DNA from 2 places in the Paucibacter sp. B51 genome. Region 2 is predicted to be linked to the other one. Evidence: predicted binding sites of a transcription regulator. Region 2 holds the regulator's gene; the other holds the start of a gene.

Region 1 (8,794 bases), on a different contig from region 2:
GGGCGTGCGCTGGACGTCCGAGGGTACAGGCGACTACGAGGTGGAGACCATCACCAAGGCCGGCCGCGGCACCGATGTGATCCTGCATCTGCGCGAGGGCGAGGATGAGTTCCTCAAGACCTGGCGCCTGAAGTCGGTCATCAGCAAGTACTCCGACCACATCTCCCTGCCCATCCTGATGAAGAAGGAAGAGTGGGATGCCGAGGCCGCCAAACAGGTGGTCAAGGACGAATGGGAGTCGGTCAACAAGGCCTCGGCCCTGTGGTCGCGCTCCAAGAGCGAGATCACGCAAGAGCAGTACGACGAGTTCTACAAGCAGATCAGCTACGACACCGAGGCGCCGCTGGCCCACACCCACAACCGCGTGGAAGGCCGCAGCGAGTACACCCAGCTGCTCTACATCCCCAAGAAGGCGCCGTTTGACCTGTGGAACCGCGACAAGCGCGGTGGCGTCAAGCTCTACGTCAAGCGCGTCTTCATCATGGATGACGCCGAGGCGTTGATGCCGGTCTATCTGCGCTTCGTCAAGGGCGTGATCGACTCGGCCGACCTGCCGCTCAACGTCAGCCGTGAGCTGCTGCAGGAAAGCCGCGATGTGAAGGCCATCCGCGAGGGTTCGACCAAGCGTGTGCTGGGCATGCTGGAATCGCTGGCCGACAGCGAGGATGTAGCCGATCGCGCCAAGTACGCCGACTTCTGGAAGGACTTCGGCCAGGTGCTCAAGGAAGGCATCGGCGAAGACCACCAGAACCAGGAGCGCCTGGCCAAGCTGCTGCGCTTCGCCTCCACCCAGGCCGACGAAGGCGTGTCCCTGGCCGACTACCTGAAGCGCGCCAAGGAAGACCAGGAGGCGATTTACTACATCACCGCCGACAGCTTGAGCGCCGCCAAGAACAGCCCGCAGCTGGAGATCTTCCGCAAGAAGGGCATCGAGGTGCTGCTGCTGACCGACCGCGTGGACGAGTGGATGCTGTCCCACCTGTTCGAGTTCGAAGGCAAGCCGCTGCAATCGGTGGCCAAGGGCGCCATCGATCTGGGCAAGCTGCAGGACGAAGAGGAAAAGAAGAAGGCCGAGGAAGCGGCTGAAACCTTCAAGCCCTTGCTGGACCGCCTGAAGGAAGCGCTGAAGGCCCGCGCCAAGGACGTGCGCGTCTCCACCCGTCTGGTCGACTCGCCCGCTTGCATCGTGGTGGAAGAGGGCGATATGAGCGGCCATCTGGCCCGCCTGCTCAAGCAGGCCGGTCAAGCCGCGCCCACCTCGCTTCCGACCCTGGAGATCAATGCCGAGCACGCCCTGATCAAGAAGCTGGACGGCGCCGCCCAGTTCGACGATCTGGCCCAGGTGATCTTCGACCAGGCTGTCCTGGCCGAGGGCGGCCATCTGGAGGACCCGGCCGCCTACGTGCGCCGTGTCAACGCCATGCTCTTGGGCTGATGTTTCCTCAACGTCCTGCTCGATGAAAAAAGCCCGCCATCTGGCGTGCTTTTTCATGCGGAGCGCGCGCTCAGACTGAGCGGCGACGGCCGGCGCAAACGCCCAGCAAGGCCAGGGCCACCAGCGACAGCGTCGCGGGCTCTGGCACGTGGTTGGATGCGGGGGCAGCGCCAGTCAAGGAGATCGAATCGACCCCAAAGTCATTGCCGTAGCCCCAGTCGAGCCAGCCGCCGCCTTGGTAGTAGCCCGACAGTTGGTATTCGTTCTTCAGTGTGATTTGAGCTGTTGTGGCAGCGCCAGAATTCCAGCTCAAGCTGATCAGGTTCCAGCCGCCTGTGGCAGCCTTGACGATGCCACCGACATTGCTGCCGTTGATCTGCGCTTGGATGGGCACGTTGTAGGGTGCATAGCCGGCGTAGTCGTCCTGCACGTAGAACTGGAGCGTGTAATCGCTGTTGGCGGCAATGTCGAAGACGGAGCTGATGAAGAAGCGATGGTCGGGTTCCGGGCCTGTGCGGGTGCCCAGGTTGAAGTAGGCGCCACCCTGCCCGCCGGAGCCGACAACGCAATTGCCTTGGCCTTGGCAGTCCGACCAGTAGGCATCACCGCGAGTCCAGCCGTTGAAACCGTTGTCAAAGCCTTCGCTATAGACAACGCCGGCTTGTGCGCCACCGGTGAAGAGGCCACCAACGAAGGCCAGAGTCATGGCGCTGAAGAGTTTTTTGGATTGCATAAGTTGCTCATTCAAAGAGGTTTGAACCAGAACCCGACAGCTCAGCGCCACGTCCCGCGCAGCGCCTGAGCGCTGGCTTGACATGGCCTCCGTTCCATGGGGAGAAGGCAACATTCAGTTACAAGTTCCGTGCCAGCTTGATACAGCTCAATGAATCAAGGAGTTAGGGCCAGGAGCTTGTTGGGCTGCGGGATTCTGTAAAGCTGGCCGACAGATCCTGGATGCCAGGGGGGCTCGAAAGACCCGCGCCTTCCTAGCGGAAACCCTCGTCGAACTGAACCCCGCCTTCATCGAGGAAGTCATCCACGGGGTGCTCGTCCTTGGGCGTCATGGCCTCCAGCTGCTCGCCCAGTTTGGCGACCTGGTCATGCCAGTAGTTGGGCGTGCCGAACCAGGGGAAGGCGAGCGGAAACGCCGGGTCGTTCCAGCGTTTGGCCAGCCAGGCGCTGTGGTGAATCATGCGCAGGGTGCGCAGGGGTTCGATCAGGCGCAGCTCGCGGCGGTCGAATTCGGCCACGGTTTCATAACCGTCCAGCACCCAGGACAGCTGCTGGCGCGCCGCCACCTCGTCGCCTGAGAGCAGCATCCACAAGTCCTGCACCGCCGGGCCGGTGACGGCGTCGTCCAGGTCCACAAAATGCGGCCCATGGTCCGGCGTCCAGAGGATGTTGCCGGGGTGGCAGTCGCCGTGCAGGCGCAGCAGCTCCAGCTCCGGGATGCTGTCGAAGATGTGCTGGATGCGGCTCAGGCAGGCCTGAACCACCGCATCCCAGGCGGGGAAGACTTCGATGGGCACGCAGCCCAGGGCGACCAGCAGATCGCGGGCCATGCGGCCGGGCTCGGCGCCGGCCCAGCGCAGGCGGTGCTCGAAAGGGCGCTGCCGGCCGACCGTGTGCAGCCGGGCCAGCAGGCGGCCGATCCAGCGCAGCACCTCGGGGTCTTCCAGCTCGGGCGCCCGCCCACCTTGGCGCGGGGTGACGGCAAAGCGCTGGTCGCCGAAATGGGCCAGCGTCGCCGGCGTGCCGGCCAGGTGCAGCTGGCCCTTGATGTCCTGCAGCGCCCAGGGCGCGGCCACGGGCACCTCGGCCTCGGCCAGCTCGCGCGCGAACTGGTGCTCTTCGAGGATCTGCGCATCGCTCCAGCGCCCGGGCCGGTAGAACTTGGCCACCGCAATGCGCCCGTCTTCCAGGTGCAGCTGCAGCACCCGGTTCTCGTAGGAGTTCAGCTGCAGCATGCGGCCGTCGCCGTAGAGGCCGGCGGCGTCCAGCGCATCCAGCATGAATTCGGGGGTCAGGGAGCCGAAGCTGCGGTCCAGGTCTGGGTTCATGGGTGGGGAAAAGAAAAAGCGGCACCGGACCTCGTTCGGTCCGGCGCCGCAGTATCGCCTGGGCGCTATTGGGGCCGTGGGGGCTGAGGCTTTGGCCGAAGGGCCTGCGCCTTCAGCGGGGCAGCCGGCCGCCGTAGCGCGGCGAGTCGACCACCAGGCCGACGATGTCGTTGGGCGCCTCGTCCGGGTATTGCGCGTCGGCGTTCAGCGGCTCGCCGAAAGGCACCGAGTTCTGGAAGGCCGGGCCGCCACGGTGGCTGCTGTGTCCGCGGGGCGGGGCATCGACCATGCCGTTGTTGTCGAAGCGGCTGTCGGGTGCGAAGAAGGAGTCGTGGAACACGGCCGAGTCTTGCCACAAACCTTTGCGGCTGGCGCGGCGCGGGGTGCTGCCGTTGAGGCTGGGGCGCGAGGGCGACACCGTGCCAGGCATCGGCGCGGCCTGCGGGCCACGCGAGTTGCTGTTGCTGAAGGGCACCAAGAGTTGCAGCTCGGCCGCGCTGGGCAGGTTGTCGATGGCGCAGCGCAGGTAGCGCACGCGGCAGGCGCCCAGCACCGACTGCTTGATCTGCAGGCCGCGGCCCGAAATGCCGCGTTCGCTGTCCAGGTCGACGGCCGCCAGCACGCGGCCGTTGGGGCTGCAGATGGCGAAGGTGACGTTGATGGCGCCCAGCAGGTCGAACCAGTAGCGCACTTCCTGCGCCTCGGTCGGCTGGCAAAAGCGCACCAGGGGCAGCTTGGACAGGATCACATGGTGGGGCAGGGCTTCCTTGAGCAGGCGGTAGACGCGCCGCTCATCGCTGCTGAACACCGGCCGGGCCGTCAGCGACCATTCGGTCGGCAGCGGCTTGGTCGGCGGCGCCGAGCGCCGCAGCACCCACAGCAGGGCCAGCGCCAACAGGCCGAAGCCCGAGGCGAGCGCGATGATCCACGGAATGGTGCTTTGCATGCCCTCGACAGCCCCAATGGGTTTGAATTCTTTGCGCCTGTGATCAGGTGCTTATTCACCAAATGTAGCGCAGGAAGATGACATGTAACTGGGTGTATCCCCTGGTTCAGGGGCGCCAGTTCGCGGGGTCGGCGGGTGAAGCGAAAGGGTGTGCGAAGCGCGGCTTTCGCTGTTCCTCAGGCGGCGCCGTTCGGGCCGCTGGGCGGCCCCCGGCCATGCTCAGAGCTTGGCGCCCTTGCCGGCGTCGCCGATCTTGGCCTTGACCTCGGCCACGCCATCGAGGATGTCGCCAATCACCCGCACATGGCGCTTGAACTGGAAGTCCAGCTCGGCCAGGTGGCGCTCGATCGCTTCGTCCACATGCGAGGACACGGTGTCGGGCGGCAGGCGCAGCCAGGCTTCCGATTCCGAGCCATCACGCTCCACGGTCGCGCCGGCATTGCGGGCGATCTTGAGCATGGCGGCGTTCTCGCTCAGGGCGTGGATGAACAAGGTGTCGATACCGCGGTTGCGGGCATGCAGGGCCGCGCATTCAAACAGTCGCGCGCCAAAACCCCGGCCACGCACCTGGCCCAGCACCGAGACGCCGAATTCGGCCATGGCGGCCTTGCCCGGGCGCTGCGGCCGCGGCGCGTAGGCGAGGTGGGCCATGGCCACCAGCTCCAGCTTGCGGTTGAAGATGCCCAGCACCTCGTCGCGCTCGAAATCCAGCGACATGGCGTAGCGGCTGATCTGCTCGTCCGAAGCGGGGTAGCCGAAGCGCAGGTAGCGGTCGCGCTCGCTCAAGGTCAGCAGATGCTGGGCGATGCGGTGGCGGTGGCGGCGGGCCAGCGAGCGGATGGGCACCCAGCTGGACATGCGGCGCAAGGCGGCGACCGGATTCCAGGCGGATGATTCCTCGGCGGCGGCGGGCGCGGTCTTCAGATCCTTGTCGGTGCTGTCAACGTCGGGTTTCATGGCTGGACCCTGGGGGTCGTACGTAATAACCCGGATGGTAACCCGGGATCTGGCGGCCTGCCTCCCCTTGATCGGTGGATCAGCCTTTCCTTTTCGGGTCAGCTGCTGCTACAATCGCGGGCTTCCCCTGATTTGGCTGTGGGGAAGAAACCCATGCGCCTTGTGTGAGAGGTCGCGAGATGCGGTCGGGCTTGGAGGCAACTTCAGGTCGGCAGCATCCCGATAAGCGGCACCGAATGTAGCGCGTCTGGGTATGAATCAGCCATCCGACCGCCGGGCAGATGTTCTGCCGGGCATTCGAAAGAAACTCATGAAGACCTTCAGCGCCAAGCCGGCAGAAGTGACGCACGAGTGGTTTGTGATTGACGCCACCGACAAGGTGCTCGGACGTGTTGCCAGCGAAGTGGCACTCCGTTTGCGCGGCAAGCACAAGGCCATTTACACGCCTCACGTGGACACCGGCGATTTCATCGTCATCATCAACGCAGACAAGCTGCGCGTCACTGGCAACAAGGCCAATGACAAGGTGTACTACCGTCACTCGGGTTTCCCGGGCGGTATCTACGCCACCAAGTTCAAGGACATGCAAGCCAAGCACCCGGGCCGCGCCCTGGAAAAGGCTGTCAAGGGCATGCTGCCCAAGGGTCCTCTGGGCTACGCCATGGTGAAGAAGCTGAAGGTCTATGCCGGTGACACCCACCCGCACGCCGCTCAGCAGCCCAAGGCTCTCGAAATCTAAGGAGCGGTGATGATCGGAAACTGGAACTATGGTACCGGCCGCCGCAAGTCGTCGGTCGCACGTGTCTTCATCAAGAAGGGCACGGGCCAAATCGTCGTCAACGGCAAGCCTGTCGAGAACTACTTCGGCCGTCAAACCTCGATCATGATTGCCAAGCAGCCCCTGCTGCTGACCAACCATGGCGAAACCTTTGACATCAAGGTCAACGTTCACGGTGGTGGTGAGTCGGGTCAAGCCGGTGCTGTGCGCCACGGCATCACTCGCGCTCTGATCGACTACGACGCGACCCTGAAGCCCGAACTGAGCCGCGCCGGCTTCGTCACGCGTGATGCGCGTGAAGTCGAGCGTAAGAAGGTCGGTCTGCACGGCGCTCGTCGCCGGAAGCAGTTCAGCAAGCGCTGATCGACTTTCAGATGGGCTGGCTTTCGAGCTGGCTCATCACACAACAAGGCCGCTTTTCAGCGGCCTTGTTTGTTTCTGGAAGAGATAGAGAAGACCCCCCCTGTGTTGCGCCGTGGCGCGATTGCCAGCACCTGGCATGGGGTCTTGCTGCCGCGACCGCGGTCCCGCAGGCTTTTGCATGGACAATGCGGCGCATAACGCCAACATCAGGAATACACATGAGCGCAGTGCTTGAAAATCCCGCCACCGGTGCCGACGAGATGCCCGTGCCGCTGGTCTTCACCGACAGCGCGGCCGAAAAGGTGCGCGATCTGGTGGCCGAGGAAGGCAACCCCGATCTGAAGCTGCGCGTGTTCGTGCAAGGCGGTGGCTGCTCTGGCTTCCAGTACGGTTTCACCTTCGATGAAGCCGTCAACGAAGACGACACCCAGATGAACAAGAACGGCGTGACGCTCTTGATCGACGCCATGAGCCTGCAGTACTTGGTTGGTGCCGAGATCGACTACAAGGAAGACCTGCAAGGCGCGCAGTTCGTGATCAAGAACCCGAACGCGACCACCACCTGCGGCTGCGGTTCCAGCTTCTCGGTCTGATCGACGTACGCGCCCATGGCGCAAGACAAAAGCCGCCCTCGAGGCGGCTTTTTCATGGGCGCTTACCTGGGTTTGAGCCAGGATCAGGCCGGGCTCAGGCCGGATGCAGGGCGCCGAGAATCCGCGTCCCGGCCGCACCGGTGACGGCGGGCAGATTGCCGGGCAGGCCGCGCACAAAGCGCATGGCCAGCCAGGCAAAGGCGGCGGCCTCGACCTGCATCACCGGTAAGCCCGCGTCGTCGCTGCGCGCCACCTGGGTGCCGGGCAACAAGGCTTGCAAGCGCTGCATCAGCTGGCGGTTGAGTGCCCCGCCGCCGCAGACCAGCAAGCGGCTCAAGACCTGCTCCTCGCTCCGAAGACTGTCAGCGACGGCTCGTGCGCTCAGTTCCAGCAAGGTCGCTTGCACGTCCTCGGCTCGTGGCGTGGTGCTCAAGCGATCCAGGTGTTGCTGCAGCCAGGCGCGATGGAACAGATCGCGCCCGGTGCTGCGTGGTGGTGGCTTGGCGAAGAAGGGCTCGGCCAGCAGGGCGAGCAGGAGCTCGGGCACGACCTGACCCTGGGCGGCCCAGGCGCCATCGGCGTCGTAGTCCTGACCTTGGTGCTCGGCGATCCAGGCGTCCATCAAGCAGTTGCCGGGGCCGCAGTCAAAACCGAGGGTGCGGCCGTCCGCAGGCAAGAGGCTGATATTGCTGATGCCGCCGATATTGAGCACCGCAAGGTTTTCGTCGGCGCGCCCGAAAACCGCGCGGTGGAAGGCGGGCACCAGGGGCGCGCCCTGGCCGCCGGCGGCCACATCGCGGCTGCGCAGGTCGCAAACCACGGAGATGCCGCTTTGCTCGGCCAGCAGGGCGCCGTTGAGCAGCTGGCTGGTGTAGCCGATGCCGTCAAATTCTCCCGGGCGATGGCGCACGGTTTGGCCATGGGCGCCAAGTGCCCGGATGTCCTGAGGGCGCAGTGCGCATGTCTCCAGCAGCTGGGCCACCAGATCGGCATAGCTGCGCGCCAGCGCGTTGGCGGCCAGGGCGGCGCGGTGCAGCTCGTCAGGGCCGTCTTGGTTCAGGCTCAGCAGCTCCTCGCGCAAGGCTTTGGAAAAAGGCTGGTGGGCGTGGCCCAGGGTTTGCATGGCAGCACCGGCCTCGGGAAAGCGGGCCAACACCGCATCGACCCCGTCCAGCGAGGTGCCGGACATCAGGCCGATGAAGAGGTCGCTCATGGGGTGTGCGGCGTGGGATGCTCGCAGCGAGGATTGCAGGCGAGGTGCGCAGGCGAGCTGCGAGCTCAGTCGGCGCCGAGCACGCCTGATTCCATGCTCTGCGCGACGCTCAGCTGCGTTTTCACGCTGGCCACGGTTTGCTGGAACTGGTTGCGTGCGTAGTTGGGCAGGGTGACCGCTTCAGAGGCCCGGGCAATGATGCGCGGATCCTGGTGCGAGCCCTTGACGCGGAACTCGAAATGCAGATGCGGGCCAGTGGCCCAGCCGGTGGCGCCCACGGCGCCGACGCGCTGGCCTTGTTCGACGCGCTGACCCTTCTTGACGTCGATGCGGCTCAGGTGGGCATAGACCGTGGTGCGGTCGCCGCTGTGGCGGATGTGAACCACATTGCCAAAACCGTTCTGCCAGCCAGCAAACTCGACCTGACCATCGCCCACCGTGCGAACCGG
Region 2 (8,794 bases):
CAGCGGGCAGCATGCCCAACATGGTCGTTTGTGCTGTGCGTAGTGCTGTCACAGTCTTCGTGATCACCTCCAAAGACTCTTGCAGTTCCGTCAAGGGGCGTGTTGGCTGGCCGTTGTCTGAGTTGACCGCCAACCGTGATCCTGCGAGCAGTGGCGTAGCCGAGCTCAAGGCTGCGCTTTGCTTCAGCAGGGTCTCGCTGGACACGTTCGTGCCGTTCATCATCTGATTGGCCAGCTTCACCCGCGCGATCATGTTCACGGCTGTACCAAAGCCGGGGTCGTCATAGCTTCGGATGGCATTGGCAGCTTGTTCAAGGCCAGCAACTACGGAGCACTGGCCATGAAAGTACAGGGCATCCTTGATGGCGGCTTCGACGGGGTAGTGGCTGTATGCCTTGGTCTGACCTTCCTTTTGAATTTGGTCGTAGACATCGCGACGTCGTTTGTCTACCCCTTCTATGACCACATGCGCGGCCAGGTTCGCGAAGAAGGCTTGGTTGTACTCGGCACGCGTGCCGCTGCTGATGGCTGCGGTGCCAGCCCAGTTCTGGGCAGCTGCAGGTGAGTTGACCAAGGCGCCCGCTGTCGCGGCGACGGTGGTCAGCAAGCCCAGGCCAAAGTTGGTTCTGGAAAAATCTCTCTGCAAGCCAATCTTGAAGGCTGTGCAGCGTTGGGTCGATGACACCAGAAGCCTTTCTTGCAGGGCATTGCGGGCTAGGCGACGCGAAGCCTCATCGGATTGTGCGGCGCGGCAAGCAAAGTACTGAACCGAGCGATCGAGTCGAGTCTGATCTTTCTGGATTGCCTCACCCTCGTCCCCGCCCTTTGGATCATGGGCGACGCCTGGCGTGCCCCAACGAGGTGTGTGCTGAGATAGCGCTTCGCAGTCGTCGCGCCCCGCCATTGCGCCTGGGGCATAGCGCATCAGCAAGAAAGCCAGATCCACGGGTTCCACTACATCACGGTCGGTGATTTGGTATGCGCCACTCAGATCAAAACCCTTGTTCTCACGCCATGACAGACCCAAGGTTTGACACCCGCTCAAAGTGATGCAGGCTCCGGTGATCAGCAACTGGCGCAGCGGCATTCGGGAGGTCACGTTGAGGTTCATGAGCGAGCCTCCTGACTTTGCTCGGTATGACCTTTGAGCGAGCGAGGTGGTACGACCAGAAGGTCGAGTGAGTCCACGCTGGCGAGGGCTTCACTGCACAGCTCATCGGTGTCACGCTGTGCCAGTAAGGTGAGGTTTAGGCGCAGCACGCTGTCTGTATGGATGCGCAGCAAGGTCGAGGCGCATACAGGCTCGTCGGGACCGTCTGGCAGGAGATGGAGGCGTCGGCCATTCGCCCATGCCAGAACATGAGCGAAGGCTCGAACTCCCTGTTTGAGGCATGCGCCGCGAAGATCAACCTTGACCCAACCTGATCCACGACATAGAACTTCGCCGTCGACCCTCAGTACTTGGGGGGCTGGGTCAACGTCTGCTGAGCCACTCCGCACGGCGAGGTCGTCGAAAAGCACGGTCATTGCATTGCCGCTTTCTGTCCGTGTACCGCTGATGGTCTGTTGGCTACCTTCGAAACGGGCTGATTCCAAACTTAGAGCATGCACAGTGAACTCCTGTTTTCCAAAAGGAGCGTCCAGTGTGCAGATAGATGGAAGAGCAAGCACCCTAAGGCAGTGGGGCAGTTGGCGCTGTGATCCTCAACAGGCTTGTGGAGGCAGGGTGGTAGCAGGTCTGCGCAGAATCAATGATGAAAACAATCTCGGTCTCGAAGCGAAAGATGGCTCAGGTTCGAGAGCTCTGTCTTGCCGGCCTGTCCCCGTGTGAACTCATGCCCGCCTTGCTGGAAGCCTTGCATGAGGTACTAGGCAGCTCGCGCAATCTTTTCGACTGGACTGATACCGCGGGGCGCTTGCTTCGTTACGACATCGAAGGTCCCGTCGATCCCCAGATTGCCCGCCTGTACTTCGAGCGATTCCACAACCGACAAGAAGTTGAATGCATGCCCGCATTTGCTTCGATTCGGCATGCTCCTGCAGGCGTGCGAGGCGCGCTGGAATTGAAGACCGAGGCTTTTTTCAACTCGGCGCTGTATCACGAAGTTTGGAAGCCGCAGCATTTTCACAGCCGCATCGAGGGCGTGGTGCGTGGCTCAGCTGGTCAATTGCTCGGAAGCTTGGTTCTTTATCGAAGTGCCAAGGATAGCGATTTCGACAGCGAGGACGAGCAGGCTCTTGCGACCCTGCTGCCTTGGGTCGCACGAGGGTTGGAGAGCACAAAGATTAGCCGAGATGACGAACATTTCTTGCCTTCGCCAGAGCGCACAGAGACTCTACTGGTCGGCCCTGACGCCGAGCTTCGTCATGCTACAGCCGGAGCCTTTCGCCTGTTGCTGCAGATGGATTGCGGCCTGACCCCAGTTACGGTCTCCCGCCCATCGGACACATGGTCGTGCCTCTTGCGAAAGCTGTTCGGCTCAGCGCTGGAAGAACTGCGTGCGGGTGGTGGCGGCAGGGCCATGACGTTGATCAATGCTGCGGGGTGCTTTCTGGTCGAATTCAGTCGCTTGCATCCATGGGCGGTAGGAGACGGGTTGGTTCAGATTCAGGTGCGGCGCCTTGAGGCACACGAAGTGGCCTTGCATCGGGTGTTGCGAGAGCAGGGATTGAGCGCTGCCCAGATACGTGTCTGTGCGGCAACGTATGCGGGACGAACCAGTGTGGAATTGGCTCAGGAACTGGGTGTGGCAATCAGCACTGTGGTGGATCACTTGCGCAAGGCATACCGCGCATTGAATGTGCGCGATGGCGCCGGAATGCGCCGTGATGTGGATCGCCGCGTCGCGCAGTTGAACCTTTGCGGTGTCAGTTCGCGCTGGGCTTCTCTTTGCGCGCCGAACCCTTGATCAGATCGAAGCGGAACAGCCGGCATTCGATCGGGCCGTTCCACATCGGGAACTTGCGCGATTCCTTCAGGCGCATCTTGCTGGGCAGCTTCATGTCCGGGCAGAGCAGCCAGGCGGTCCAGCCGGCCGGGTTCTGGGTGTAGGCGCGCTTCCAGTGCGCAGCCAGGCGGGGGAAGAAGTCGTCGCCGGCGTCGCGCGCTTCGGAGCCGCCGGCATCGCGGCTCATCTGCACATTGCCGGCCTTGCCGCGCACCTCGATGCGCTCGCCGTAGGGCGGGTTCATCAGGATGGTGCCGGGCATGCCCTCGGGCAGCTCGGGGGCGGGGCGCTCGAGCGCATCACCGCCGTTGAACTGGATGTACTGGGCGACACCGGCGCGCTCGGCATTGCGGCGCGCGAAGTCGACCATGCGGAAGGCCACATCGCTGCAGAAGATGGGCACGGCGGGCGCGTGCTCGCGGTCCTTGGCGGCCTGCTTGATGGCCTGCCAGCGGCCGCGCAGGGGCACAAAGGGCAGCTGGCGCTCGAAGGCAAAGCGGCGCTGCATGCCGGCGGCCATGCCGCAGGCGATCTGCGCGGCCTCGACGGCGATGGTGCCCGAGCCGCAGCAGGGGTCGTGCAGAGCGCCGCCGGTCTCGGGCGTGCCCTTCCAGCCAGCGGCGGCCAGCATGGCGGCGGCCAGGGTTTCCTTCAGCGGGGCGTCGCCCTTGTCCTCGCGCCAGCCGCGCTTGAACAGCGGTTCGCCCGAGGTGTCGATGTAGAGGGTGGCATCGGTTTCGCTGAGGTGCAGCATCACCGGCAGGTCGGGGAAGCGGGTGTCGACGCTGGGGCGCTCGCCGGTGGCATCGCGCAGCACATCGCAGATGGCGTCTTTCACGCGCAGGGTGGCGAAGTTGAGGCTGCGCAGCGGTGAGCGCTGGGCCACGGTGTCGACGCGGATGGTCTCGGCCGGGGTGATCCACTCGTTCCAGTCGACCCGGCGGGCCAGGGCGTAGATGTCGTCCTCGTGGCGGTAGCCGCCCGAGACCAGCTCGATCAGCACGCGCTGGGCCAGCCGGCATTCGAGGTTGAGCTTCATCACGCCCTCGAGATCGCTCTTCAGCGCGATGCCGCCGCGCAGCACCTCGATATGGGTCTTGGGCAGGATGGCCCGCACTTCCTCGTCGAGCAGGCGCTCCACGCCCGAGGGGCAGGAGACGAAGAGGTGGTACAGGTCTTTGGGGGGTTCTTTGGCGGCCATGGGCCGATTGTCCCAGGAATGGCGAGGGAGGGCCGCAGCCCTCGGCTGCAGCACTTGGGCGGAATCCGGCGCGAAGTCTGTCGCCAAGTCACCCTGTCAACTCTGACAGCTCCGCCCAGAAATTCGAGATAACCCTGTATTCAGGCGGCGCGGCTGCGGTCAATCTTGTGCTGCGGGCGCTGAATAACGTGCATCTCCGACGTCAAGGACCGAAGCTGGACCTGGTCGCGGCGCATGAAGGACGTGGCCCGCGGGCGGCCGGGATCGATCTGCCGGCTCGCCTTCGGCGTTCTCCATCCACCACCCCGGCTCTCAGCGCCGGTGCGGCGCCGCACTTCACAAGAGTCCGCGCCGCTCGGCCGGAGTCACTCTGTGAAAGAAAGCCTCATCACCATGTCTCAGCACACACCCTCTCCGCGCCGCCAGGCGCTCAAGCTCATGGGCGTGGCCTCGGTGGCCGCGCTCGGCAGCAAGGAAGCCAGCAGTCAGTCGCAGACGCCCTACGGTGCCGCCGCGGCCGCCTGCAAGGCAGACACGGAATCGACCGCCGGGCCCTACCCGAACATCAGCGCCGCCGAGCGCCGCGATCTGCGCGCCAACACCAGCGGCAACACCACGCCCAAGTCCGGCGCTCCGCTGACCCTGCGCCTGCGCGTGCTCGATCTGGAGAACAACTGCGCGCCGATTCCGGGTGCCGTGGTCGACATCTGGAGCTGCGAGGCCACGGGCCTCTACTCCAGCTATGCCCCTTTCGGCACCCAGGGGCAGAACTTCTGCCGCGGCTACCAGAAGACCGGTGCCGACGGCGTGGCCGAGTTCCTGACCCTGTTTCCAGGCAGCTACAGCGGCCGGGCCCTGCACATCCATTTCTCCATCCAGAGCGCGGCGCGCAACATCCGGCCCAACGACGATGGCCGCAATCTGCCCGATGTCTTCGTGGCCCAGCTCTACTTCAACGCCGCCACGGCGGATGAGGTGTTCCGCAGCTTTCCCATCTACCAGCAAGGCGCGCCACGCACCCGCAACGAGGCCGACAGCATCTACGCCAGTGATGGCGGCGCCGGCTATATCGTGCAGGTCAGCAAGAGTGGCAATGCCTACACCGGCACCATCGATGTGGGGGTGAGGCGCTCAGCCATCGGCATGGGCAACAGCCAGAACGTCACGCCCCTGGTCAGCGGCCAGGCTCAGACCGTCAGCCTGGGCCTGCGTCAGTCGCGGCTGTACAGCATCCAGGTGCCGCCGGGCCGTCGGCAGCTCAAGTTTCAGCTTTCCGGGGGCACGGGCGATGGCGATCTCTATGCCCGCCTGGCATCGGCGCCGAGCACCACGGTGTATGACAAGAAATCCGATGGCTCGAGCAATGCAGAAACCATCACCTTCGCCTCACCCGTGGCGGGCACCTACTATCTGCTGCTCAATGCCTACGCCCCGGTCCACAACGCGCGCCTGCTGGCGACCTTGAGCTGAAGCCAGGCGGCGCTGGCCGCCAGCTTCGGGGCCGGTGCTCCAGGCGACCGGCCCTTGCCTTTTCAGCTGCGGCGCTGGCGACCGGCGCGCAGACCCAGGGCTGCCAGGCCCAGGCCCATCAGCAGCCAGGTCTGCGGTTCCGGCACGGCGGCCAGCATGCCCTGGCCGAGGTAGCTGTGGGTCAGCGTGGTCGGGTGGATGCGGTCCCAGTACATATAACTCTCGGGGCTGCTGCAGGTGCTGCCGTCGGGCTGGCCGACATAGCCGGTGAAGCAGGCTTGCGTGACATTGCTGAAGCCGTAGAGCGCCGCGTTGTCGACCAGGGTTTGCTGCGTGCCCAGGACGTCGAAATAGCGGATGTCAATGCCGGGCAGGGCCCGCAGCTGGCCGATGGCCTGATTCAGGCCAAAGTTGAAGCCCAGGGAGAGCTGGTGCAGCTGGCCCGAGAGGCCGGAGGACAGGCCGGCCGGTGTCTGGCCCAGGTCCGGCAGGCCTGGCATCAGGAAGTTGCGCGCACCCAGGCCGTAGAGGGTCTGCACCGCGCTGCTGAGGTTCTGGATGGCCGCTTGCGCCGTGGCCTGCGAGAAACCCAGGTACTGGAAATCATTGGCCCCGCCCCAGAGCACGTAAAGGGCCTGGCTGTCGGCGGCCGAGCCGGCCAGGCCGGACTGGAAGGCGCCCACTTGCGAGAGCATGCCGGTGTTTTGCAAGGCGGCTGGGGCACCTGCGGCCACCGCCGCGCCGTTGAGCCAGCCGGTTTGGGCACCGCCCCAGGCGTAATCCTGCAGGCTCACGCCCAGGCCTTGGGCGAGGTGCTCGACGGCCACCTGGCCGTTGGAAAAACGACCCTGGAAATAGTTGCCCGGCTGGGGCACGGCGCCGCTGGTGGCGCGGTAGAAATTGCCGTTGTCCGACAGGCTGTCGCCGAAGGCGATCACGCGGCTGTAGCTGGTGGCGGCACTGCTGCTTGTGGCCTGAGCCTGAGCTTGGGTGGGGGCGGCCCAGGCCAGGTTGGCGGCGAGTATCAGCAGCGCGGGCAGGCGTGCGCCGGCCGGGGAGCGGAGGGTGGTGTTCACGGCAGACCTTTCAAGTAACGATCCAAGTCAGCGGCATGATGGCATGTCTCGAAATGGGAATCACCTGAAATCGGTGTGCGTGTTCACGTTTGGGGGTGAACGGGTGAACGGGTGAACAGGTGAACAGGTGAACAGGTGAATGGTGAATGGTGAATGGTGAATGGTGAATGGTGAATCGTGGGGTGTGGTTCACCAGTTCACTGATTCACCCGTTCACTCAAGCTTCAAGCTTCAAGCTTCAAACCACCCGCCGCATCGTCGTCGTCCCGATGTGCATGCCTTCGCGGTATTTGGCGACGGTGCGGCGCGCGACCTGGATGCCTTGCTCTTCCAGCATGCTGGCCAGGGCGCTGTCGGACAGGGGTTTGGCCGGGTTCTCGGCGGCGATGAACTGCTTGATCAGCTCGCGCACGGCGGTGCTGGAGGCCTCGCCGCCAGCCTCGGTGGACAGGCCCGAGCCGAAGAAATACTTGAGCTCGAAGGTGCCGAAGGGCGTGGCCATGTACTTGGCCGTGGTCACGCGCGAGATGGTCGATTCGTGCAGGCCCAGCTCATCGGCGATCTCGCGCAGCACCAGGGGCTTCATGGCCACGGCGCCGTGGCTGAAGAAACCTTTTTGCCGCTCGACGATGGCGGTGGAGACGCGCAGGATGGTGTCGAAGCGCTGTTGGATGTTCTTGATGAACCAGCGTGCCTCCTGCAGCTGGCCGCCCAGGGCGCTGTTGCTGATGCCGCCGCGCGTCTGGCGCAGGGCGTTGGCGTAGAGCTCGTTGATGCGCAGCTTGGGCGCGACCTCGGGGTTGATGATGACGCGCAGCTCGCGGCCGACCTTGCGCACGATCACGTCCGGGATCACCGCCGGCGCCTGGCCGCGGGCAAAGCGCCGGCCGGGCTTGGGCTCCAGGGCCACGATCAGGGCTTGCGCTTCACGCAGCAAGGCATCGTCGGCGCCGGTCAGCAGCATCAGGCGGCGGCTGTCGCGCTTGGCCAGCAGGTCCAAGTGCTTTTTGCAGATCATGATGGCGATCACCTGCGGCGCGCTACGCGGCAGCTGGCGCAGCTGCAGCTCCAGGCATTCCGTCAGCTCGCGGGCACCGACGCCGGGCGGGTCCATGTGGTGCAGCCATTTGAGGGCGATGCGCAGGTGGTCGAGCAGCTCCTCGCGCTCGGCGGCGCTGTCCTCGTCACCGTCCGGCACCAGGGCCTCGGCGATGGCTTCCAGGCTGTCCTCGAGATAGCCGTCCTCGTTGAGCGAATCGATCAGCAGGCGCAGCGCCAGCTGGTCGGTATCGCTGAGGTGCATGCCGGCCATCTGCTGGACCAGATGCTCTTGCAGGCTGATCTCGGCCGATTCCTGGTCGCTGCGTTCGCCGTCTTCATCGTTGCTGCCCGAGCCGCTGCCGTTGTTGCTGGGCAGTTCGCGGATGCCGTCGAAATCGTCGCCCTCGGTGCCGTTCTCCCAGTCCTCGCGTTCGGTGCTGCCGAAGTCTTCGGCCTGCAGCTCGGGCGTGGCCTCGGCCTCGGCGCCGCCGCCCAGCTCACGGTCGGCGCCGCTGTCCTCGGCGGCGCTGGCCGGGCGCAGCTCGGGCAGCTCGGGCGTGGCGACGGAGAAGTCTTCTTCGGTTTCGAGCAGCGGGTTCTGCGCCAGCATCTGCTCGACTTCCTGATTCAGCTCCAGCGTGGACAGTTGCAGCAGGCGGATCGATTGCTGCAGCTGCGGCGTCAAGGCCAGATGCTGGCTCAGTCGAACCTGGAGTGACTGCTTCATGGCGCGGGCTCAGGGGCAGTCGTGAGATGCAGGAATCCCAGCATCAGCCCCGCGCGGGGCTGCCGTGGCAGCGGGCGTGTAGGCATCCATGGCCGGCTCTACATGCGGAAATGTTCGCCGAGATAGACCTTGCGCACATCGGCGTTGGCCACGATCTCGTCCGGCGTGCCCTCGGCCAGCACCGAGCCCTCGCTGATGATGTAGGCCCGGTCGCAGATGCCCAGGGTCTCGCGCACATTGTGGTCGGTGATCAGCACGCCGATCTGGCGCGCTTTCAGGAAACCGATGATGCGCTGGATCTCCAGCACCGCGATCGGGTCCACGCCGGCGA

The links. Region 2 encodes sigma-54, which starts transcription at its own class of promoters, with help from an activator protein. Its sites were predicted from a motif close to TGGCANGNAANCTGCTTT; they were not measured.
Region 1: OOB33_RS23540 (PEP-CTERM sorting domain-containing protein) is a predicted target of sigma-54. The motif match lies at 2,286-2,303, and genes of this name have one in related genera.

The regions. Positions count from the first base shown of each region.
Region 1 is NZ_JAPIVN010000002.1:601,962-610,755, reverse strand. It holds gene htpG (molecular chaperone HtpG) at 1-1,435, shown strand, start outside; gene OOB33_RS23540 (PEP-CTERM sorting domain-containing protein) at 1,506-2,168, opposite strand; gene OOB33_RS23535 (serine/threonine protein kinase) at 2,422-3,495, opposite strand; gene OOB33_RS23530 (DUF2726 domain-containing protein) at 3,608-4,441, opposite strand; gene OOB33_RS23525 (GNAT family N-acetyltransferase) at 4,661-5,398, opposite strand; gene rplM (50S ribosomal protein L13) at 5,709-6,137, shown strand; gene rpsI (30S ribosomal protein S9) at 6,147-6,539, shown strand; gene erpA (iron-sulfur cluster insertion protein ErpA) at 6,758-7,132, shown strand; gene OOB33_RS23505 (anhydro-N-acetylmuramic acid kinase) at 7,227-8,345, opposite strand; gene OOB33_RS23500 (M23 family metallopeptidase) at 8,411-8,794, opposite strand, start outside.
Region 2 is NZ_JAPIVN010000001.1:1,334,724-1,343,517, forward strand. It holds gene OOB33_RS05685 (hypothetical protein) at 1-1,111, opposite strand, end outside; gene OOB33_RS05690 (helix-turn-helix transcriptional regulator) at 1,752-2,909, shown strand; gene OOB33_RS05695 (THUMP domain-containing class I SAM-dependent RNA methyltransferase) at 2,869-4,149, opposite strand; gene OOB33_RS05700 (pre-peptidase C-terminal domain-containing protein) at 4,543-5,619, shown strand; gene OOB33_RS05705 (SGNH/GDSL hydrolase family protein) at 5,682-6,695, opposite strand; gene OOB33_RS05710 (RNA polymerase factor sigma-54) at 6,934-8,463, opposite strand; gene lptB (LPS export ABC transporter ATP-binding protein) at 8,562-8,794, opposite strand, start outside.